DNA from 3 places in the Streptomyces changchenzhani genome. Region 1 is predicted to be linked to each of the others. Evidence: riboswitches for the same ligand, from Rfam matches in the RefSeq annotation. Region 1 holds a riboswitch; each other region holds the start of a gene.

Region 1 (7,879 bases):
TGTCCAGGATGTACATCGTCTGGATGTCGCTCAGCGAGAACTGCTCGATGAGCCGCTGCTTGGCCTGCGCCGAGTTGTCACTTGAGCGGATGAGGCGGATGACCTCGTCGATGTCGAGCAGCGCGACGAGCAGGCCCTCGACCAGGTGCAGCCGGTCACGCCGCTTGGTGCGGCGGAACTCGCTGCGGCGGCGTACGACCTCGAAACGGTGGTCCAGATAGACCTCAAGGAGCTCCTTGAGCCCCAGCGTCAACGGCTGGCCGTCAACCAGCGCCACATTGTTGATGCCGAAGGTCTCTTCCATCGGCGTCAGCTTGTAGAGCTGCTCAAGGACGGCCTCCGGGACGAAGCCGTTCTTGATCTCGATGACCAGCCGCAGTCCGTGCATGCGGTCGGTGAGGTCCTTGACGTCCGCAATGCCCTGGAGCTTCTTCGCGCCGACCAGGTCCTTGATCTTGGCAATCACCTTCTCGGGGCCGACGGTGAACGGCAGTTCGGTGATGACCAGGCCCTTGCGGCGCGGTGTCACGTCCTCGATGGTCGCCGTCGAACGGATCTTGAAGGTACCGCGGCCGTTCTCGTACGCGTCCTTGATTCCGCCCAGGCCCACGATCCGGCCACCGGTCGGCAGGTCGGGACCCGGCACAAAACGCATCAGCGTCTCAAGGTCGGCACCCGGGTGCTTGATCAAGTGCCGGGCGGCGGCGATCACCTCGCCCAGGTTGTGCGGGGGCATGTTCGTCGCCATGCCGACGGCGATCCCGGAAGCGCCGTTGACCAGCAGGTTCGGGTAGGCCGCCGGGAGCACGACCGGCTCCCGCTCCTGCCCGTCGTAGTTCGCCGTGAAGTCGGCGGTGTCCTCGTCGATCGACTCGGTCATCAGCGACGTGGCGTCGGCCATCCGGCATTCGGTGTACCGCATGGCGGCGGGCGGGTCGTCGTTGCCGAGGGAGCCGAAGTTCCCGTGTCCGTCGACCAGCGGCAGCCGCATCGAGAAGGGCTGCGCCATCCGGACGAGCGCGTCGTAGATCGACGCGTCGCCGTGCGGGTGGAGCTTACCCATCACCTCGCCGACGACGCGGGCACATTTCACATAGCCGCGGTCGGTCCGCAGCCCCATCTCGTTCATCTGGTAGACGATGCGGCGGTGCACCGGCTTCATACCGTCGCGGGCGTCGGGCAGCGCTCGCGAGTAAATCACCGAGTACGCGTACTCAAGGAAGGAGCCCTGCATTTCGTCGACGACGTCGACATCGAGGATCTTCTCCTCGAACGCATCGTCCGGCGGCGGGGTCTTCGTGCTGCGGCGGGCCATCGCGGCTGCGGCTCCTTCGCGGTTCTGTAGGGCAAGTTCTGGGTCTTGACGCCGACCATTGTGGACCGGCGCGCTGACATCGCCGACCTCGACCCGTCCGAAGCGCCCTCCAGGACGTTCCCTGAGGGCGTATCCGGAACGGGAACTTCGCCAGGTGTCAGCACGCTTGCATACAGTGGCAGGACTTCTCCTTATCGCGATCGAAGGGACGTACATGCCCATGGGTCACACGGCCACAGTGCAGGCCGGCTCCGGCGGCCTGACAGCGACTGAGCACCGGCTGGCCAATGGCCTTCGTGTGGTGCTTTCCGAGGACCACCTGACCCCGGTTGCCGCGGTCTGCCTCTGGTACGACGTCGGTTCGCGGCACGAGGTCAAGGGCCGTACGGGCCTGGCTCACCTCTTCGAGCACCTGATGTTCCAGGGCTCGGCGCAGGTGAAGGGCAACGGCCACTTCGAGCTGGTGCAGGGTGCGGGCGGTTCGCTCAACGGCACGACCAGCTTTGAGCGCACCAACTATTTCGAGACGATGCCCACCCACCAGGTGGAGCTGGCCCTGTGGCTGGAAGCCGATCGGATGGGCTCACTGCTCGTCGCGCTCGACGAAGAGTCCATGGAGAACCAGCGCGACGTCGTCAAGAACGAGCGCCGCCAGCGGTACGACAATGTGCCCTACGGCACGGCATTCGAGAAGCTGACCGCCCTCTCGTACCCCGAGGGGCACCCGTACCACCACACGCCGATCGGTTCGATGACCGACCTGGACGCCGCGACGCTCGAAGACGCACGGGCCTTTTTCCGTACGTACTACGCGCCCAACAACGCGGTGATCTCGGTCGTCGGCGACATCGACCCCGAGCAGACGCTCGCCTGGATCGAGAAGTACTTCGGCTCGATCCCGTCCCACGACGGCAAGCAGCCCCCGCGTGACGGCTCCCTCCCCGACATCATCGGCTCGGAGCTGCGCGAGGTCATCGAGGAGGACGTCCCGGCCCGCGCGCTGATGGCCGCCTACCGGCTGCCGCAGGACGGCACCCGCGAGGCGGACGCGGCCGATCTGGCGCTCACCGTCCTCGGCGGCGGCGAGTCCTCCCGGCTGCACAACCGGCTGGTCCGGCGTGACCGCACGGCCGTCGCGGCCGGCTTCGGTCTGCTGCGCCTGTCGGGCGCGCCTTCGCTCGGCTGGCTCGACGTCAAGACGTCGGCCGGTGTGGAGATTCCCGACATCGAGCGCGCTGTCGACGAGGAGCTGGCGAAGTTCGCCGCCGAGGGCCCCACGCCCGAGGAGATGGAGTGCGCGCAGGCCCAGCTGGAGCGCGAGTGGCTCGACCGGCTCGGCACGGTCGCCGGCCGCGCCGACGAACTCTGCCGCTACGCCGTCCTGTTCGGCGACCCGCAGCTTGCACTGACCGCGGTCGGGCGCGTGCTGGACGTCACCGCGCAAGAGGTGCAGGCAGCCGCCAGGGCCAGGCTCCGCCCGGACAACAGGGTGGTCCTGGTGTACGAACCCACCCAGGCCGACGCGGACGCCGCCGACGAGACCGAAGAGCAGGAAGGGGCGGACCTGTGACCGACACCGCTGCCGTCAGCATGACGTTCCACCCGCAGCCCGGCGCGGGCACCGCCACCCCGTGGGCCTTTCCCGCCCCCGAGCGCGGCGCCCTGCCCAACGGCCTGACCGTGCTGCGGTGCCACCGCCCCGGCCAGCAGGTCATGGCCGTCGAGATCTTCCTCGCCGCCCCGCTGGAGGCCGAGCCCGAGGGCCTCGACGGCATCGCCACGATCATGGCGAGGGCCTTCTCCGAGGGCACCGACAAGCACTCCGCCGAGGAGTTCGCCGCAGAGCTGGAGCGCTGCGGCGCCACCCTCGACGCGTACGCGGACCACCCCGGCCTCCGGGTCTCCCTGGAGGTCCCGGTCTCCCGGCTGCCCAAGGCGCTCGGCCTGCTGGCCGACGCGCTGCGCGCACCGGCCTTCGCGGACGCCGAGATCGAGCGTCTGGTGGCCAACAGGCTCGACGAGATCCCGCACGAGGCGGCCAACCCGTCGCGGCGCGCCGCCAAGCAGCTCTCCAAGGAGCTGTTCCCGGCCACCTCGCGCATGTCGCGCCCCCGCCAGGGCACCGAGGAAACGGTCAAGTGCATCGACGCCGCCGGCGTCAAGGGCTTCTACGACGCGCATGTGCGCCCGGCGACGGCCACCGCCGTGGTCGTCGGTGACCTCGAAGGTGTCGACCTGGACGCCGTACTGGCCGAGACCCTCGGGGTCTGGACGGGCAACACCGCCCCGGCCCGTCCCGTGCCGCCGATCACCGCCGACGACACGGGCCGCGTCGTCATCGTGGACCGGCCGGGCGCCGTGCAGACGCAGCTGCTCATCGGCCGGATCGGCGCCGACCGGCACGACCGTGTGTGGTCGGCCCAGGTGCTCGGTACGTACTGCCTGGGCGGCACCCTCACCTCGCGTCTCGACCGCGTCCTGCGCGAGGAGAAGGGCTACACCTACGGCGTGCGCGCCTTCGGCCAGGTGCTGCGCTCCGCCGCGCCCTCCTCGGAGGGCGCGGCCACCGGCGCCGCGATGCTCGCCATCAGCGGCTCGGTGGACACCGAGTCCACCGGACCCGCGCTCGACGACCTCTGGAAGGTGCTGCGCACCCTCGCGGCCGGCGGCCTCACGGACGCCGAGCGCGATGTCGCCGTCCAGAACCTGGTGGGTGTCGCGCCGCTCAAGTACGAGACGGCCGCCGCGGTCGCCGGCACGCTGGCCGATCAGGTCGAGCAGCAGCTGCCCGACGACTTCCAGGCCCAGCTGTACGCACGCCTCGCCGAGACGGGCACGGTGGAGGCCACCGCGGCCGTCGTCAGCGCCTTCCCCGAGGACCGTCTGGTCACGGTGCTCGTCGGGGACGCGTCGCAGATCGAGGAGCCCGTCAGGGCCCTCGGTATCGGTGACGTGACGGTGGTAACGGGCTGAGTCCGTACTACCTCACTCACATAGAGGCGCATAGCGGGACGTAGAGGGACCTCGGTGGCCAACAAGCCGCCGGGGTCCTTCTCATATGTCCGTTTTGTTGTGGTGGTTGCCTGTCTGGTATGTGGGGTGCGTTACAAAACGCTCTGTCTGTTTGGTGATTGAAAGATGTGCCGTTTAGCGTCGGTCCGGCTGTCCGTCAGCATGAGCCGCAGCCGCGGCACCGGACAGTCATCGCCGAGTCCCCGTCAGGCGCGAGCCTGGGGAGCCGGGGACCCATTCAGTCCCTGGGGTGAATCGGACGCCTCCGTACCCCGGAGGGGCCCGTAGGAGACCTTCCTGCTCCGAACCCGTCAGCTAACCCGGTAGGCGAGAAGGAAGGAAAGGACCAGCCCCTCCATGGCGTTCAGCCGCACCACCGGTAAGCACCGGCGTCCCAGCCGCATGACGCGCAGAGGCGCGAACATCGCAGGCGTTGCCGCCCTCGCGACGACCGGCGTCATCGGAACGCTCGCCTCCCCGGCCGTCGCCGCCGAGGGCAAGGGCGCAGGCGCGGCCCTCTCCGTCGAGGACACCGGCCTGACCCAGGCCATCGACATCAACGACTCCCTGGCCGACCAGATAGCCGCCCAGGCCAAGGCGCAGCAGCAGGCCGCGGACAAGGCCGAGCGCAAGGCCGCGGCCGAGCGCAGGGCCGCCGCGGAGCGCAAGGCGGAAGCCGAGCGCAAGGCCGAGGCGAAGGCCAAGAAGCAGCGCGCCGAGCGCGAGGCCAAGGAGCGCGCCGCGCGTGCCGCCGAGCGCAAGCGCCTCACCTCGTACACGCTCCCGGTCTCCGGCTCCGCCGTGACCACCGGCTACAAGTCCGGCGGCTCGCTCTGGTCCTCCGGCAGCCACTCCGGCGTCGACTTCCGTGCCGCGTCCGGCAGTTCCGTCGTGGCCGTCGGCGCGGGCACCGTCGTCGAGGCCGGCTGGGGAGGCGCGTACGGCAACAACGTCGTCGTCAAGATGAACGACGGCACGTTCACGCAGTACGGCCACCTCTCGTCCATCACCGCCACCGTCGGCCAGGCCGTCACGCCCGGCCAGCAGATAGGTGTCTCGGGCTCGACCGGCAACTCGACAGGACCGCACCTGCACTTCGAGGCCCGTACGAGCGCCGAGTACGGCTCGGACATGGACCCCGTCGCGTACCTGCGCGGACACGGCGTCAACGCCTGAGACCGCCGAGCGGGCCCCTGAGGGCCGGCCCGCTGCCCGCCGCACTGAGCATTCCCGAAGGCCCCGGCTTCCCGCCGGGGCCTTCGGCGTACGCGGTGCGACCGTGCGTACCTCTGCCCGTACACAGTCCTTCGGGGATGGCCGAAAGATATCCATGAATTCAGGCTGCCCATCGGAAATTCGCGGTTGCTGCAATAGAGTCGCAGAACAGGAGTGGATCGACCGCGTTTCGCGGGGATTAAGGCGGAGGTTCGGCCATGCGCATTCCCGCGCATTCGGTATGCACGGCAATTCGTGACGACATCGTCTCCGGTGTCTTCGCGCGCGGCGGCCGGCTCACCGAGGAGCTGCTGGCGCGCCGCTACGGCGTCTCGCGCGTCCCGGTGCGCGAGGCCTTGCGCACCCTGGAGTCCGAAGGGTTCGTCACCACCCGACGGCACGCGGGCGCCTGCGTCGCCGAGCCCACCGAGCAGGAGGCCGCCGACCTCCTGGAGGTCCGGACGCTGCTGGAGCCGCTGGGCGCCGCACGGGCCGCCAGGCGGCGCACCGACGCGCACCTCAAGGTGCTGCGCGGCCTGGTCAGGCTGGGTCAGGAGCGGGCCCGCCGGGGGCAGGGCGAGGATCTGCGCTCACTCGGCGGCTGGTTCCACGAGACCCTCGCCCAGGCCTCCGGCAGCCCCGGCCTGACGGCCCTGCTCACCCAGCTCAGGCACAAGGTCACCTGGATGTACGCCGTAGAGCAGCACGCCCGTCCGGTCGAGTCCTGGGCGGAGCACGGCGCGATCGTGGACGCGGTGGCGCGCGGCGACGCGGAGCGGGCCAGGGCGCTGACCGCGCTGCATGCCGAACGCGCGGTCCCGGCGCACCGGCTGCGCCATCCGGCACCGGAACAGGTGAGGACTTCGCAACACGCCGTAAACACCGTGGGCGGCCGTAATTAACAGGCGCGCCGTATACAAAGAAAGTGAATTGGCGGGGCCATTTTCCTGCTGCCCGAATTCAGCGCCGTAGCGCTTTCGAAATTAGAAGAGCCGTGGCGCCCCCGAATTCGGGGGCGCCACGGCTCTTCTGCACGTGTCGTACGCGTCGGACAGTCGCGTCAGACGGTCTCGGGCAGCTCGTCGAGACCCTCGGCGACCAGCTTCGCCAGCCGGTCGAGTGCGGCCTCGGAACCATCGGCCTCGGAAGCGAGCAAGACCTCTTCGCCGCCCTGCGCGCCCAGACCGAGCACCGCGAGCATCGAAGCGGCGTTGACCGGCTTGCCGTCGGCCTTGGCGATCGTCACGGGGACACCCGACGCGGTCGTGGCACGGACGAAGATGGAGGCGGGCCGGGCGTGCAGGCCCTCGGCCCAGCCGACGGTGACGCGGCGCTCAACCATGGTGTAGCCCTTCATGTTCTAACGGTTGTCTAGACCAGTCTCTCACGGTGTGCGGACTGCGGTGACCCTACCTTCGCCCCCTGTGCGGGAGTTGTCCGGCCTGCCTCAGCCTGCCCCGCTCCCTGCGCGCCCGCTACCCGTAGGCTGCCTTCATGCAGCCCCCGCTGGAGCAGGCCCCGCCGGTTCAAAACGGGCACCACGCGTACCCGGCTCACTGGGAAGCCGACGTCGTGCTGCGCGACGGAGGTACGGCGCGGATCCGGCCCATCACCGCCGATGACGCACAGCGGCTGGTCAGCTTCTATGAGCAGGTCTCGGACGAGTCGAAGTACTACCGGTTCTTCGCGCCCTACCCCCGGCTGTCCGCCAAGGACGTCCACCGCTTCACCCATCACGACTACGTGGACCGGGTGGGCCTCGCGGCCACGGTGGGCGGCGAGTTCATCGCCACCGTGCGGTTCGACCGCATCAACGAGCAGGGCCGCCCGGCCTCCGGCCCCGACGCGGACGAGGCCGAGGTTGCCTTCCTCGTCCAGGACGCCCATCAGGGTCGCGGCGTCGCCTCCGCCCTCCTCGAACACATCGGGGCGGTCGCCCGCGAGCGCGGGATCCGGCGCTTCGCCGCCGAGGTACTGCCCGCCAACTCCAAGATGATCAAAGTGTTCACGGACGCGGGCTACACCCAGAAGCGCAGCTTCGAGGACGGCGTCGTACGCCTGGAATTCGACCTGGAGCCGACCGACCGCTCGCTGGCCGTGCAGCGCTCCCGCGAGCAACGCGCCGAGTCCCGCTCCGTGCAGCGCCTCCTCGCCCCCGGCGCGGTCGCCGTCATCGGCACCGGGCGCGCGCCGGGCGGCGTGGGCCGCGCGGTCCTGCGCAACCTGCTCGCCGCCGGGTTCACCGGTCGTACGTACGCCGTGAACAAGGCCTTCCCCGACGACCTCACCGAGGTGGACGGCGTGCCCGCCCACCGCTCCGTCGGCGACATCGGGGAG
Region 2 (7,879 bases), on a different contig from region 1:
TCCTGCGGGCCACCGCCCTGGAGCTGGCCATCCTCGCCGGGCACCTCTTCCTCTATCCGTCGGGCATCGCCCAGGAGCGCCGCCGGGATCCGGTCGACGAAGCAGTGGGCATGCTGCCGGAAACGTCCCGGCTGCCCACGACCGGCCACGCCCACCCGCCGGTCGTGCTGCTGCACGGCTTCGTGGACAACCGGTCCGTGTTCGTGCTGCTGCGCCGATCCCTGGCCCGGCACGGCTGGCACCACCTGGAATCCCTCAACTACTCGCCGCTGACCTGCGACATACGTACCGCTGCCGAGCTGCTCGGGCGCCACATCGAGGAGATCTGCGAGCGCACGGGTCACGCCCGGGTCGACATCGTCGGCCACAGCCTCGGTGGCCTGATCGCCCGCTACTACGTGCAGCGCCTCGGCGGCGACACGCACGTACGCACACTGGTCACTCTCGGCACTCCGCACTCCGGCACCCGCGTAGCCCCGCCCATGAGCGCTCACCCCATCGTGCGACAGATGCGTCCGGGCTCCGACGTGATCGAGGAACTGCGTGAGCCCGCGCCGGACTGCCGTACCAAGTTCGTAAGTTTCTGGAGCGATCTCGATCAGCTGATGCTCCCCGTCGAAACGGCGTGCGTCACCCACGAGGATCTGATTGCCCAGAACATACGAGTGACTGGAATCGGCCATCTGGCTCTGCCCGTCCATCCGGCCGTCGCCGCCGGGATCCGACAGGCGCTCCAGGCTCAGGATGCCGCGGCCGGGGCGCCCGGGGCAGCATCGGTGGCCTGATCCCCACCCCTGACCTGGCCGCCCCACCCCCTCGCCCAACCGCGCCCAGATCGAACACTCGTCGAACGTAAGGCCAAGGCTGCGCCCGTCGTCCACCAAAAGGCGGCCGAATGCCCGTTTCCGGAGCGCCGGGAACCTGCCGAAGATTGTCGTCGCCGCATACCGCCGGGTACAGTCGCGCCACTGTTTGCCTTTGGGGCTCCCGTATTCCCAGGGGCTCAAGTTTCTCCAGGGACCCCAGACCTCAGGTCCTGTTGTCGAGGCGAGAGAGAAGTTGGTGGACGACCAGCACGCCCACGCCGGGTACGACGGCTACTCCACCGGCAGTTTCGACACCGATCCACTTTTCGGCACACTCCCGGGGTCGGCAAGCCCATACGGGGTGGACCACAGCGGCCAGTACGACTCCTCCCAGTGGGACACCACGGGTGCCCACCAGACGGTGGGGTACGACGCCTACGGCGCGCAGCAACAACAGCACCATCATCAGCAGCAGTACGACACCACCTCATGGCCTGCCGCCGGATACCAGACAGCGGCGGATATCCCCGCACAGACCACCGGCCAGTGGGACACCAACGCCTGGAACCAGGTAGGGCAGTTCGGCACAGGGCAGCTCGACACGGGCCAGTTCATCCCGGGACAGTTCGACTCGGGACAGACCGGCCAGTACGCGGCCCCGCAGTTCGCCCAGGCCGCCGACACCACCGGGCAGTGGAGCACGGCACCGGGGTACAACACCGGCGCGTACGACACCGGCGCATACGACGCCACCGCCTGGAACACCGGCGGCCACACCGGGGCCCACCCCGTCGCCGCGCCTGAGGAAGTCCTCTACGCCACGGCCCAGTTCTCGGTCGCCGACCTGACCGAGGCCCCGCAGGCGTTCGCAACGTCCGAGGCGCACGAAGCACCCACCCCGTACGAGGCATACAACCCGCACGAACCGCATGAACGGTACGAAGTCTCGCCGGACTACGGGCAGTACGACACCGACGCCGGGAACGACGCCAGCACCCGCAGCACCGCCAGCGACGACACCGACTCCGCCGACGACGCCCCCTACACCGCTCCGGACCCGGATCGCGAGCCCGTCGCAGCAACCGCCGCCGCCGACGGCCCCCGCGCCGCCCGCCGCTCCGCGAGCCGGGGCCGTCGCCGCACCCCCGCCAAGCGCTCCGCGCTCCTCACCGTCGCCGTCCCCTCCGCCTGCGTGATGGGGGTCGCCGGCATCGCTGCGGCCTCGGTCGGCGGAGTCGGCAGCTCCGCGGAGCCGAAGGACGGGACCACCACGGTCGCCGCCCCCGACGCCGGCTCGGTGAAGCCGGTCACCGTCAACAACAAGCTGGACACCCAGCTCGCCAACCTCAGCGCGGACGCCGACGACTTCGCCGACCGTGCCAGCCGCACGCAGGAGCGCATCGACCTCAAGGCCCGCCAGATCGCCGACAAGAAGCGCCGGGCCCAGGAGGCCGCCCGCAAGGAGGCCGAGCGCCCCAAGTTCGTCCTGCCGGTGGCGCAGCACGGACTCAGTGCGTACTACGGCCAGGCCGGCGTCAACTGGATGTCGCAGCACTCCGGCATCGACTTTCCCGTCTCGTACGGCACGCCGGTGATGGCCGCGACCGACGGCACCGTCCGTACGCAGTACAACAGCGCCTACGGAAACATGGCCATTGTGACCGCCGCCGACGGCACCGAGACCTGGTACTGCCACCTCAGCAGCAACAAGCTCCGGTCCGGCTCGGTCCAGGCCGGCGACACCATCGCGTACTCCGGCAACTCGGGCAACTCCACCGGGCCGCACCTGCACTTCGAGGTACGTCCCGGCGGCGGCGCGGCGATCGACCCGCTGTCGTGGCTCCGCAGCCACAACATCGACCCGACCTGAGCCCGGCACCGTAAGCCCCGAGCGCAAGGCGAACAGGCCGCGGCCCAGCCCCCCGTCGGCGCCCGCCCCGGACGCCCGCCCCCGGCGTCCGCTAAAGCTTCTGAACCGGCGCGTACCGCAGCAGCAGCTTCTTCGGCCGCTCGTCGCCGAAGTCGATCGTCGCCTGGGCGTCCGATCCCGTCCCCGTCACCGTCACGACCGTCCCAAGGCCGAACTGGTCGTGCGTGACCCGGTCCCCGACCGTCAGCGCGATCACCGGCTTGTCCGAGGACCGTCGCGTGGCGAAGCCCGAAGGACCGGAACGCCCGCCACCACCACCGGCGCCCCCGCCCCGCGTGGACGAGGACGAGGAGGAGAACGTCGACGTGAGCGAGGAGGACGACGACCGCGAGGAGCCGATGCCCGAGACCGGGCCCGCCGGAATCTGCGCCCCCGTCCGCTTCCACGTCAGGTGCTCCTCCGGGATCTCCTCCAGGAACCGCGACGGCGGGTTGTACGAGGGCTGTCCCCACGCGCTGCGCATCGTCGACCGCGTCAGATAGAGCCGCTCACGCGCGCGAGTGATCCCCACGTACGCCAGCCGCCGCTCCTCCTCCAGCTCCTTGGTCTGTCCGAGCGCGCGCATGTGCGGGAAGACCCCGTCCTCCATACCCGTCACGAACACCACAGGGAACTCAAGGCCCTTGGCCGTGTGCAGCGTCATCAGCGTGATGACGCCGGAACCGTCCTCGTCTTCGTCCGGGATCTGGTCGGAGTCGGCGACGAGCGCCACCTTCTCCAGGAACTCCGCGAGCGTCCCCGGATTCTCGCCGTCGGCCCGCTCCTGCTCGAACTCCAGGGCCACCGCGGCCAGTTCCTGAAGGTTCTCGATGCGCGTCTCGTCCTGCGGGTCCGTCGAGGCCTGCAGCTCGGCGAGGTAACCCGTGCGCTCGAAGACGGCCTCAAGCACCGTGGCGGGCCCTGCGCCCGCCTCGACGACCGTGCGCAGCTCCTCCATCAGCGTGTTGAACCGCTTCACGGCATTCGTCGAGCGGGCCGCCATGCCGTACGCCTCGTCGACGCGCTGGAGCGCCTGCGGGAAGCTGATCTTCTCGCGCAGTGACAGCGCGTCGATCATCGCCTCGGCGCGGTCGCCGATGCCCCGCTTCGGTACGTTCAGAATGCGGCGCAGCGGAACGGTGTCCTCGGGGTTCGACAGGACGCGCAGATACGCCAGGACGTCCCGGACCTCCTTGCGCTCGTAGAAGCGGACTCCGCCGACGACCTTGTAGGGCAGGCCGACCCTGATGAAGATCTCTTCGAAGACACGGGACTGCGCGTTCGTACGGTAGAAGATCGCGATGTCGCTGGCCTTTGCGTCGCCCGCGTCGGTCAGGCGGTCGATCTCCTCGGCGATGAACTGCGCCTCGTCGTGCTCGGTGTCCGCGACATAGCCGGTGATCAGGGCGCCCGCTCCGGCGTCCGTCCACAGATTCTTCGGGCGGCGGTTCTCGTTTCGCTCGATGACGGCGTTGGCGGCGGTGAGGATCGTCTGCGTGGAGCGGTAGTTCTGCTCCAGCATGATCGTCTTCGCGTTGGGGTAATCCTCCTCAAACTGGAGGATGTTACGAATGGTGGCCCCGCGGAAGGCGTAGATCGACTGGTCGGCGTCACCGACGACGCACAGCTCGGCCGGGGCCTTGTCCTCACCGGACGGACCGACCAGCTCGCGCACGAGGGTGTACTGCGCGTGGTTGGTGTCCTGGTACTCATCGACCATGACGTGCCGGAAGCGCAGCCGGTAGTGCTCGGCGACGTCCGGGAACGCCTGGAGCAGGTGCACCGTGGTCATGATGATGTCGTCGAAGTCCAGCGCGTTGGCCTCGCGCAGCCGCGCCTGGTACATCGCGTACGCCTCGGCCAGCATCTTCTCGAAGCCGTCGGCGGCCTGACCGGCGAAGGTCTCCTCGTCGATCAGCTCGTTCTTCAGATTCGAGACTTTGGCACTGAAGGCCTTAGGCGGGAACTTCTTCGGGTCGAGATCCAGATCGCGGCAGACGAGCGCCATCAGGCGCTTCGAGTCCGCAGCGTCGTAGATCGAGAACGAAGACGTGAAGCCGAGCTTCTTCGACTCGCGGCGCAGGATACGGACGCACGCGCTGTGGAAGGTCGAGACCCACATCGCGCCCGCGCGCGGGCCGACGAGCTCCTCGACGCGCTCCTTCATCTCGCCCGCGGCCTTGTTGGTGAAGGTGATCGCGAGGATCTGGCCGGGGTGCACACCCCGATTGGCCAGCAGATACGCGATCCGGTGGGTCAGCACCCGGGTCTTGCCCGAGCCGGCCCCCGCCACGATGAGCAGCGGCGAACCGGCGTGCACGACAGCGGCGCGCTGCTCCTCGTTCAGCCCGTCGAGCAGCGCGGCAACATCCGTCACGGGGCGCGGTGCGCCGCCACGGTAGTACGCGTCCCTGGGCGCCGGGGGCGCCGCGAAGGCACCCTCGAAGAGGTCGTGCGGGACCTCCTCCGCGGCGTGCCCCTCGGGGGGCGGCGGAGTCGCCTCCGCCGTCGGCTGGAGGTCGGCCAGGAAGCTGTCGTCAAAGAGGCTGCTCATCGTTCACCAAGTTTAGGCGGGCCCACTGACACCCCGCCCCGGAATGCCCGCGAATCCCGTCGGCGACGGCCGTACCGGGCCGCGCCGACCGCTTCGCCAACCGCATTCGTCCGTGACCTCCGCCACATCTCCACCCCTCTCACGCCACCTCTACATCAAGGTAACGAAAACGTATCGGGCATATCGAACATCGGGCTTCCCAGCGGTCACACGCATTGGCTAGCGTGCTGCGTCGGGCGGCTTGTACCTCCACCGGCGATCGGCGCCGGACCGAGTCGCCCACGCCGAATTCGTACTGCCGCAAGGCAGTTCGGAACCGGGGACCCACACGCACCACTGGGGTGAATCGGTCCGAGTTCCCCACGGACCGTAGGGCAGCCTTCCGTTCCGCCCGAACCCGACAGCTAACCCGGTAGGCGGTCCACGGAAGGAAAATGCCGACCTTGGCATCGCATCGCAAATCGCGCACCCGGCTACGTACCACCGCACCCGCCGTCGGTATGACGACGGCCGCCATAGCCTCCATCAGCCTGCTGGGGCAGAGCGCCCAGGCCGCGCCGAATGAGCCGAGCCCCAATCCGACCGTCGAGGAAGTGCAGAAGAAGGTCGACGACCTCTACCGGCAGGCCGGAACCTCCACCCAGAGCTACAACAAGGCGAAGGAAGCCACCGAGGGCCAGCGCAAATCGGTGGACGGACTGCTCGACGACGTCGCCAAGCGCACCGAGAAGCTCAACGAATCGCGGCGCAAGCTCGGCAACTACGCCGCCGCGCAGTACCGGTCGGGCACGGTCACCCCGACCGCGGCGCTGCTGCTCGCGGACAGCCCGCAGCAGTACTTCGACCAGAACCAGCTGATGGACCGCATGACGGAACGTCAGAAGTCGTACATCACCGACTACGAACAGAAGCAGGAAGAAGCCTCCAAGGAGCGCGCCGAGGCGACCCGCAGCCTGGAGAAGCTCACCGAGTCGCAGGCCGCGCTCAAGGCCTCCAAGCAGGACGTCCAGAAGAAGCTCGCCAAGGCGCGCGAGATGCTGTCGGATCTCACCGCCGAGGAGAAGGCCCGGCTCGCGGCGCTGGAGAAGGAGCGGGAGGCCGAGGCCACCCGCAAGGCCGAGGCGAAGGCCAAGGCAGAGGCGAAGGACAGAGCCGACGCCGAGCGCAAGCGCCAGGAGGAAGCGGCCCCGCAGGAGGACGGCGCGGGCAGCGGCACGGGTACGGGCACCGGGACGGGCTCAGGCACCGCCCCGGGCACGGGTACGGGCGGCGGCAGCGAGTCCGGTGGCGCGTACGCGGCCAAGGCCGAGAAGGTGCTGGCCTTCGCCCGCGCCCAGATCGGCAAGCCGTACGTCTGGGGCGCCGCGGGCCCGAGTTCGTACGACTGCTCCGGGCTGACCCAGGGCGCGTGGAAGGCCGCGGGCGTTGATCTGCCGCGGACCACCTGGGACCAGGTGGAGGTCGGCACACGGATCGCGACCGACGACCTGAAGCCGGGTGACCTGGTCTTCTTCTACGACGACATCAGCCATGTCGGCATCTACATCGGCGACGGCAAGATGATCCACGCGCCCAAGCCCGGCGCGTACGTCCGCGAGGAGTCGATCTACTACATGCCGATCTACGGCAGCGTGCGCCCGGCGTAGTACACACCGCGCACTGTAGGGACTCAATAGATCTGTCGGATTCTCAACGTTCTGTCGTCAACTTGTCGTTTCCGACACGCTATTGAGAATCGCTCCGGCGAGTGACCTTAGGGCCCTGGAGGCGACTTCAGGGCCCGCTCTCGCATGGTACGCCGCAGTGGCTGGGCAGTCTCACCCTGGATCACGATCGGTGGTCACTTGGTTGCGTACAGCAGGGGTGGCGGTGGCAGATCGTTTGGGCCGTACGGCGGTTTCGGGTGCCGACATGATCGAGGTGCGGTACCGGCAGGCGGACGGAGGGTTCGCAGAGACGACGTTGGACCGGCTCGTGGTGACGGAGGTAGCAGCCGGACTGCCAGTGAGGGAATTCCGCTGGTACAAGGGGCGTCGGCACTACTCGGGCTGGTATCACTCCGCGACGGGTGATCGCTTGGTCGCCTACGAGAGCCGCCTGGAGCTCGCGCGAATCTTGCTGGCGGACTTCGCCCGGGACGTGGTGGGGATCGCTGCTCAGCCCTTCCAGGTGGTCGGGGACGACGGTGGTCGCAGACGCCGCCACGTTCCGGATCTCCTGCTGGTACACGCCGATGGGCTGGTGACGGTCGTGGATGTCAAGGCTCCGCATCGCATCGAGGACTCGAAGGTGGTCGCACAGTTCACCTGGATGCGGGGGCTGTGTTCTTTGCGAGGCTGGGCTTTCGAAGCCTGGACGGGCACCAACCCGGCTGTCATGGAAAACGTGCGGTTCCTGGCCGGCTACCGGCGTCGGCAGGTCATCGAGTCGCGGCTGCTTCCCGAAGTGCTGGAGGCCGCACGAGTGCAGGCCACCATCGGCGGTATCGAGAGGGCTCTGTCCCATCGGCATCTCGTTGATGTGGTCCGCCCGGCCCTGCTGCATCTGATGTGGTCGGGCGCTTTGTCTGCGGACCTTTCGGAACCCCTGAGTGCGCGGACATCGGTTCGC
Region 3 (7,879 bases), on a different contig from region 1:
TTCTCGCCCTCGCGGGAATCAGCAACGCAGGCCTGGCGAGGCGGGTCAACGATCTCGGGTCTCAGCGTGGCCTGACACTTCGGTACGACAAGACTTCGGTGGCCCGGTGGGTCTCCAAGGGCATGGTGCCGCAGGGCGCCGCGCCCCATCTGATCGCCGCCGCGATCGGCGCCAAGCTCGGGCGTCCCGTACCGCTGCACGAAATCGGTCTCGCGGACGCGGATCCGGCGCCCGAGGTCGGGCTCGCCTTCCCCCGTGACGTGTCGGCGGCGGTGCGTTCGGCGACCGAGCTGTACCGGCTGGATCTGGCGGGCAGGCGGGCGGGCAGCGGCGGAATCTGGCAGTCTCTGGCCGGCTCCTTCGCGGTCAGTGCGTACGCCACACCCGCGTCCCGCTGGCTGATAACCCCGGCCGACTCGTCGGTCGCGCGGGACTCCACCGCCGCCGAGAGCGCGTCGGACGCGACGCCGCTGCGGGTCGGGCACAGCGATGTGGTGAAGCTGCGAGAGGCAGCCGAGGACGCGCGGCGCTGGGACTCCAAGTACGGCGGTGGGGACTGGCGTTCCTCGATGGTGCCGGAGTGTTTAAGGGTTGACGCGGCGCCGCTGCTGCTCGGTTCGTACAGCGACGAGGTGGGCCGCTCGCTCTTCGGGGCGACGTCCGAACTGACCAGGCTGGCCGGGTGGATGGCCTTCGACACTGGTCAACAGGAGGCCGCCCAGCGCTACTACATCCAGGCGCTGCGGCTCGCGCGGGCGGCGGCGGATGTGCCGCTGGGCGGGTACATCCTGGCGTCGATGTCGCTCCAGGCGACGTACCGGGGCTTCGCCGACGAGGGCGTGGACCTGGCGCAGGCGGCCGTCGAGCGCAACCGGGGGCTCGCCACCGCCCGCACCATGAGTTTCTTCCGGCTGGTGGAGGCGCGCGCACACGCGAAGGCGAGCGACGCGCAGGCGGCCGGCGCCGCGCTGAAGTCGGCGGAGGGCTGGCTGGAGCGCTCGCGGGACGGCGATCCCGATCCGACGTGGCTCGGCTTCTACTCGTACGACCGGTTCGCGGCCGATGCCGCCGAGTGCTACCGCGATCTGAAGGCGCCGCGCCAGGTCCGCCGCTTCACGGAGCAGGCACTGTCACGGCCGACGGAGGAGTTCGTGCGCTCGCACGGGCTGCGTCTTGTGGTGTCGGCCGTCGCCGAGCTGGAGTCGGGAAACCTGGACGCGGCCTGCGCGGCGGGGACCCGGGCGGTGGAGGTCGCGGGGCGGATCTCGTCGGCGCGGACCACGGAGTACGTACGGGATCTGCTGCACCGGCTGGAGCCGTACGGCGACGAGCCGCGGGTCGTGGAGCTGCGCGAGCGGGCACGGCCGCTGCTGGTGGCGCCGGCGTAGGACGTCGGGTCTTGGTCCTTGGGCCTTGGGCTGTGGTCCTCGGGCCGTCGCGCTTCGCCGCAGGAAGTGGGCGGGGCGGGGCGGCCCGGCCCTGGTCCGAGGGCATTGTCAGTGGGCCGGTGCATCATCGGTAGTCCGGGGCGCGCTCCCTGCGCTCCTCGGGGTACACGGCCGGGGTGGGAGGTGAGACCAATGACGTATGAGGGACACGACAGATACGGCCGCTACGACTGCGATGTGCTGGTCGTCGGCGGCGGCATCGTCGGGCTCTCTTCCGCGTACGCGATCACGCGCGCCGCGCCGGGCACGCGCGTGGTGCTGCTGGAGAAGGAGCGAGGCCCTGCTCTGCACCAGACCGGGCGCAACAGTGGGGTCATCCACAGTGGCATCTATTACCGGCCGGGCTCGCTCAAGGCGAGATACGCGGTGCGGGGCGCGGCGGAGATGGTCAAGTTCTGCGCGGAGCACGGCATCGCGCACGAGATCACCGGCAAGCTGATCGTCGCCACCGGTCGCGCGGAGCTGCCGAGGCTGCACGCGCTGGCGCAGCGCGGCCGGGAGAACGGGATCCCGGTGCGCGAGCTCGGCCCCGCCCAGATCGCGGAGTACGAGCCCGAGGTGCGGGGCCTGGCCGCGATCCGGGTGGGCTCGACCGGGGTGTGCGACTTCGGGGCGGTCGCGGCGCAGCTCGCGGAGAGTGTGGGCGCCTCGGGCGCGGAGATCCGTTACGGCGCGGAGGTCACCGCCGTCGACCGGCGCCCCTGGGGCGTCGCGGTGCGCACGACGGACGGCGCGGTGCTGCGGGCGCGGGTCCTGGTGAACTGCGCGGGGCTGCACTGCGACCGGGTGGCGCGGCTCGCGGGCGACGATCCGGGGATGCGGATCGTGCCGTTCCGGGGGGAGTACTACGAGCTGGCCCGGCCCGAGCTGGTCCGTGGCCTGGTGTATCCGGTGCCGGATCCGGCGTTCCCGTTCCTCGGGGTGCATCTGACGCGGGGCATCGGAGGAGGCGTCCACGTCGGGCCGAACGCGGTGCCCGCGCTGGCCCGCGAGGGGTACGCCTGGTCGACGATCCGGCCCCGGGAGCTGGCGGGCACGCTCGGCTGGCCCGGATCCTGGCGGATAGCCCGGCGGCACTGGCGATACGGCGCGGGCGAGCTGCACCGCTCCTTGTCGAAGCGGGCCTTCACCGACGCGGTGCGCAGGCTGCTGCCGGCCGCGACCGAGGCGGACCTCCGGGTGGCCCCGGCGGGGGTGCGGGCGCAGGCGGTGCTGCGGGACGGGACGCTGGTCGACGATTTCCTGATCCGGCAGGCGCCGAGGACGATCCATGTCCTGAACGCGCCTTCACCGGCGGCGACGGCAGCGCTGCCGATCGGGCGGCAGGTGGCGCGGAGGGCGCTGGAGGTTTTGGGGGTGGGGTAGGGGGCCAGCCCGCCGCAGGCGCCCCCGCACCGCCACCCGCACCCCGCATCCCCCGCTCCCACCCCCCGTAGAATCAACGCATTGTGTCTGAGTCTCCCGATACGCGCCCCGCCGCGCCCGCCGCCCCCCTCCACCGCCCCAAGGGCGAGCCCCGCTTCCCCGGTGGCCCCGCGCCCGATCCCGCCGGGTCGCATCACGAGCGGCGGATTCGTAGTTTCCAGCCGCGGCGCAGCCGGGTCACCGCCGGGCAGGTCGATGCGCTGGAGCGGCTGTGGGCCCAGTGGGGGCTGGACATCGACGGGCTGCGCGTCCTGGACCTGGACAAGCTCTTCGGGGGCGGCGGGCTGCCTGTCGTCCTGGAGATCGGGTTCGGGATGGGCGAGGCCACCGCGCAGATGGCCACCGACGACCCCGCCACCGGCATCCTCGCCGTCGACGTGCACACCCCGGGCCAGGGCAACCTGCTCGCACTCGCCGAGCGCGCCGGACTGACCAACCTCCGGGTGGCGAACGGCGACGCGATCATCCTGCTCCGCGAGATGCTCCCGCCCGCCTCCCTCGCCGGGCTGCGCGTCTACTTCCCCGACCCCTGGCCGAAGAAGCGCCACCACAAACGGCGCCTCATCCAGCCGGAGTTCCTGGACCTGGCGGCCACCCGCCTCATGCCCGGCGCGGTGCTCCACTGTGCGACCGACTGGGAGCCGTACGCCGAGCAGATACTCGAAGTGCTCACCGCGCACCCCGAGTTCGAGAACACCCGGCCGGACGGCAATTACGCGCCACGGCCCGCCTTTCGGCCACTTACCCGGTTCGAGGGCCAAGGTCTCGACAAGGGCCACGCCGTGCACGACCTGCTGTTCCGCCGCCGGTAGGCCCCGCCGGTAGGCCCCGCCGGGGCGCAGGGCGGCATCGCCAGTTGTCAGTGCCCCTCGTTAGGGTCGTCGGGTGTACGTGTCGCCTCCGCACCTCCGGCAGGATCCGGCGGTCCCGGACTGTGAGCAGCAGCCGCAGTTCGCCGCCGTACCGGCGCGTGCGCACTGGCGCTACCGGCCCCGCCGCTCCTTCTGGCACAAGAAGGCGGTGAGCGCGGGCGCGGTGATCACGCTGCTCGCCCTCTGCGCACTGGTGATCCTGGCGATCGTCCGCGACCAGACGGGCACCCAGGGCTTCCTGGTCGGCCTCGGTCTGGCCGTGCTGCCGGTGCCGTTGCTGATCACGGCGTTCCGCTGGCTGGACCGAGTGGAGCCGGGCCCCTGGCGGAACCTGTTCTTCGCCTTCGCCTGGGGCGCGTTCGCCGCAGCTCTCGTCGCGATCATCGCGAACAGTTTCGCGACCCGCTGGATAGCCACCGCCACCGCGGATCCGGCCGGCGCCGACACCCTCGGCGCCACCGTGATCGCCCCGGTCGTGGAGGAGAGCGCGAAGGCGGCAGCAGTCCTGCTGATCTTCCTCTTCCGCAGCCGCGACTTCAACGGGATCGTCGACGGGGTGGTCGTCGCGGGCTTCACCGCGACCGGCTTCGCCTTCACCGAGAACATCCTCTACCTGGGCAACGCCTTCGGTGAGGACCAGGAGATGGGCGCCTCCGGCTTCGCGTCGGTGACGGCGGCGACCTTCTTCGTACGCATCGTCATGTCGCCGTTCGCGCACCCGTTGTTCACCGTGCTCACGGGCATAGGCTTCGGCCTCGCCGCGCTCGCGCCGCCGCACCGGGGGCGGGTCCGGCGTATCGCGCTGCCCCTGCTCGGCCTGGCTTTCGCGATGGGCATGCACGCCCTGTGGAACGGTTCGGGGGCCTTCGGCGAGTACGGCTTCTACGCGGTGTACGCCGTTTTCATGGTCCCCGCCTTCGGTCTGCTGACCTGGCTGGCGGTCTGGACGCGCCAGCGCGAGTTGCGCACCGTCTCCGCCGCGCTGCCCGCCTACGCGGACGCGGGCTGGCTGGGCGCCCACGAACCGCTCGCGCTGTCCTCCATGCGCGCCCGCTCGCTGGCGCGCGATGCCGCGGCCCGGGTGCACGGCGGCCGGGCGGCGGCTCGTACGGTCGCGGAGTACGAGGCCTTCGCGACCTCCCTGGCCTTTCTGCGCCACCGGGCCCGCCGCGGCACTGTGGGCCCGGACTTCGTGGCGCGCGAGCAGGAGCTGCTGCACCATCTGTGGCAGCGCAAGGGAGTGGCCGGGCCCGCGCTGGAGTACGCGGCGCGGGCGACGGGCCGGGTGTGGACGCCGCCGCCCCGGGCACCGTTCCACCCCGCGCCACCACATACCGCCGCGCCGCCGTACCGGCCCACACCGCCGTACCACCACCCCATACCGCCGCAGCGTCCCGCGCCGAAGCCGGGCTACGCCCCCCACCAGGACTACCCGACGTACAACCCGTACCGGCAGCTGTAGGCGCCATCAGGCCAGGTCAAGGGGTGGCCGGGTCAGGCCGACGCGGCCGTGAGCCGGCCCGGGGTCTCAGACGCTGAGGCCCTTGCCGCGCAGCCAGGACGCCGGGTCGACGCCGTCGCCGCCGGGTGTGTGCACTTCGAGGTGCAGGTGCGGGCCCGTCACATTGCCGGTGGCACCGACGTTGCCGATGGTCTCGCCCGTGCCGACATTGCCTGAGGTGACGCTCATCGAGGAGAGGTGGCAGTACCAGATCTCCGTACCGTCATCGAGTTCGAGGACGATGCGGTAGCCGTACGAACCCGACCAGCCCGCCGACTTGATGGTCCCGCCGTGCACGGCCTTCACCGGCGTGCCCGTCGGGGCGGCGAAGTCGAGACCGGTGTGCTGACCGGAGGACCACATCGCGCCGGACTGGCCGTAGGTGGAGGTGAGCGTGTACGAGGAGGTGGGCAGGGAGTAGCTGGCGGCCAGGTTGGCGAGCCGCTTCGCCTCGGCCTTGGCCTCGGCCGCTTCCTCCGCCTTGCGCTTCTTCTCGGCGGCGTCGGCCTTCGCCTCGTCCTGCTGGCCCTTCGCCTCGGCCGCGGCCTGCTCGGCGGCGGCCGACTCTGCGGTCTGCTTGGCCTCGGCGTCCGCGGCGGCCTGCTGCTGGTCGGCCTGCTGGAGGATGCGGGCGCGGAGCACCTCGCTGGCGTCGGTGGTGCCCTGCTGCGCGTCGGCGGTGCTGACACCGGCCGTGGTGAGCGGGGTGGCTGCGACGATCGCTTCGCCCGTGGTGACGCCGGAGTCGTCGTCCGAGTCGTCGCCGAGCAGGGCGCCCATGCCGGGAAGGGACTTGGCGTCGGGGAGCGAGTCGGTTATCGCGTCGGGAAGGGAGATCGAGACGGCCGGCTTGTCCTGCGCGGTGGCGATGCCGCCCGCGCCGACCGCGGCGATGACACCGACACCCAGAACCGTCGAGCTTCGGGCGATGCCGCCGCGCTGCTTGGCCACGCGGTGCTTGCCACGTACGGGACGAATGGAGTCCTCAGTGGGATTCCACTCTTCCCAGTTCCCCTCCCCGCGGATGAGGTCAGCGGGGTCGTTCTGCACCCCGTAGGGGGGCAGGGGGGCTACTGGGGCAGGGGTGTTGGACGCCACGGAGGCGTGCTCCTTTCCTTCCTTCTCGCCTACCGGGTTAGCTGACGGGTTCGGAGCAGGAAGGTCTCCTACGGGCCAGGTTCGGCCCGATTCACCCCAAGGAACATGGTTCCCCGGTTCCCTTGCGGAATTCGGCGCGTGCGCACGGTGCCGCCTCTTGCGACGACTGGGACAACCGCGCTGCGTTATCGAACGTTAATAGAGACACGGTCCGGTTCCAAGCCGTTCCAGATGATCGTTAACGACTTCGCCACAGACTTAGCGGGACACAATCGGTCACAGTGGGTCGAGTTGATCGCCACTCAGGAAACATCGTTTTCTTGACGGTTCATCAACTGTTATGCGCAGTGGTGCATTATGACTACAGAGCGTGGCAACACGTCCGAACGTGACTGTTTCAGCGCCCGCCGGGATCGGAACGCGACCCGGACCCACCCGCCGCACCACCGGACCCACTCGCCGCACCGCCCGCCGCCTCGGGCCTCTGCTGCCCGGCCCGCCTGACGATCTCCACGGTCCTGCGCCGGTCCTGCTGCCCCTCGGAGGGCCGCCCGACCGCCAGCAGCGCCATGTCGTCCGTGGACCGGCCGCCGGTGTGCAGCCGTACGTCGTCGATGATCGCGCCCAGCAGTTCCTCGGGCCCCGGAAAGATCCTGCCCCGCAGCCGCGTCTGCGGGTCATAGAAGACGCCCGCCGCGTTGCGGGCCTCGGACAGCCCGTCGGTGTAGAGGAGGAGCGTCGCCCCCGCCGGGTAGGCGAACTCCCGCGCCCGGTCCGGCCACACCCCCAGCTCGGCCATCCCCAGCGGCAGCGCGGCCTCGGCCGGCTCGATGACGTCCAGCGCCCCGTCGGCGTACAGCAGCAGCGGCTCGGGATGGCCGCGGTTGACCAGCCGTACGACGCCACCGTCCCGCGAGATCTCGGCGAGCACGGCGGTGGTGAAGCCCTCGAAGGCGTCGAGGCCGTCCCGCCGCGTCCCTTCCCGCGCCAGCGCCCGCTCCAGCCGCTGCGCGACGCCTTCCAGCGAGGTCTCCTGCTCGGCGGCCTCCCGAAAGGCCCCGATGACCACGGCGACGGCCTCCACGGCGTCCAGCCCCTTGCCCCTGACGTCCCCCACCACCAGGCGCACGCCGTACGGAGTGTCCTGCACGGCGAAGAGGTCGCCGCCGATGAACGCGTCCGCCTGCGCCGCCTCGTAGCGCGCCGCGACGTGCAGTCCGGCGATCCGGTCGGCGGGCGTCGGCAGTACGGCGCGCTGGGCCGCCTCGGCGATCTCCCGCGCGGAGGCGAGCCTGCGGTCGCCGCGCCGTACGACGCGGTTGATGACCACCGCGAGGGCGGCCACGGTGACCACGGTGACCAGCTCGGTGATGGCCTCGACCTCGGTCGCGGTTCCGGTGCGCTGGTGCAGCCCGGCGACGGCGAGTGTCGAGGCGACGCCGGTCACCACCGTGTTGCTGAGGGAGAAGAGCGGCGCGGCGATCAGCGGGGCTGCGGCGAAGAGGGGCGACGCGGTGAAGTTCGACGGGGTCAGG

Evidence for each region. A riboswitch is a leader RNA that binds a small molecule or an ion and turns the genes downstream of it on or off. The one in region 1 is predicted to bind cyclic di-AMP.
Region 2: linked by a shared signal. The riboswitch ahead of ABCR94_RS25220 (C40 family peptidase) and the one ahead of ABCR94_RS17935 (M23 family metallopeptidase) in region 1 are both predicted to bind cyclic di-AMP.
Region 3: linked by a shared signal. The riboswitch ahead of ABCR94_RS05210 (M23 family metallopeptidase) and the one ahead of ABCR94_RS17935 (M23 family metallopeptidase) in region 1 are both predicted to bind cyclic di-AMP.

Annotation. Positions count from the first base shown of each region.
Region 1 covers NZ_JBDHNH010000005.1:211,515-219,393, forward strand. The annotation lists gene ABCR94_RS17920 (DNA gyrase/topoisomerase IV subunit A) at 1-1,315, opposite strand, end outside; gene ABCR94_RS17925 (M16 family metallopeptidase) at 1,530-2,885, shown strand; gene ABCR94_RS17930 (M16 family metallopeptidase) at 2,906-4,288, shown strand; cyclic di-AMP (ydaO/yuaA leader) riboswitch at 4,511-4,671, shown strand; gene ABCR94_RS17935 (M23 family metallopeptidase) at 4,685-5,503, shown strand; gene ABCR94_RS17940 (GntR family transcriptional regulator) at 5,761-6,444, shown strand; gene ABCR94_RS17945 (HPr family phosphocarrier protein) at 6,603-6,884, opposite strand; gene ABCR94_RS17950 (bifunctional acetate--CoA ligase family protein/GNAT family N-acetyltransferase) at 7,037-7,879, shown strand, end outside.
Region 2 covers NZ_JBDHNH010000008.1:239,842-247,720, forward strand. The annotation lists gene ABCR94_RS25205 (esterase/lipase family protein) at 1-785, shown strand, start outside; gene ABCR94_RS25210 (M23 family metallopeptidase) at 1,063-2,676, shown strand; gene pcrA (DNA helicase PcrA) at 2,768-5,269, opposite strand; cyclic di-AMP (ydaO/yuaA leader) riboswitch at 5,542-5,704, shown strand; gene ABCR94_RS25220 (C40 family peptidase) at 5,704-6,915, shown strand; gene ABCR94_RS25225 (TnsA-like heteromeric transposase endonuclease subunit) at 7,181-7,879, shown strand, end outside.
Region 3 covers NZ_JBDHNH010000001.1:1,085,059-1,092,937, reverse strand. The annotation lists gene ABCR94_RS05230 (NsdA family TPR-like regulatory protein) at 1-1,388, shown strand, start outside; gene lhgD (L-2-hydroxyglutarate dehydrogenase) at 1,581-2,813, shown strand; gene trmB (tRNA (guanosine(46)-N7)-methyltransferase TrmB) at 2,897-3,685, shown strand; gene ABCR94_RS05215 (PrsW family intramembrane metalloprotease) at 3,765-5,207, shown strand; gene ABCR94_RS05210 (M23 family metallopeptidase) at 5,274-6,344, opposite strand; cyclic di-AMP (ydaO/yuaA leader) riboswitch at 6,356-6,491, opposite strand; gene ABCR94_RS05205 (PP2C family protein-serine/threonine phosphatase) at 6,742-7,879, opposite strand, start outside.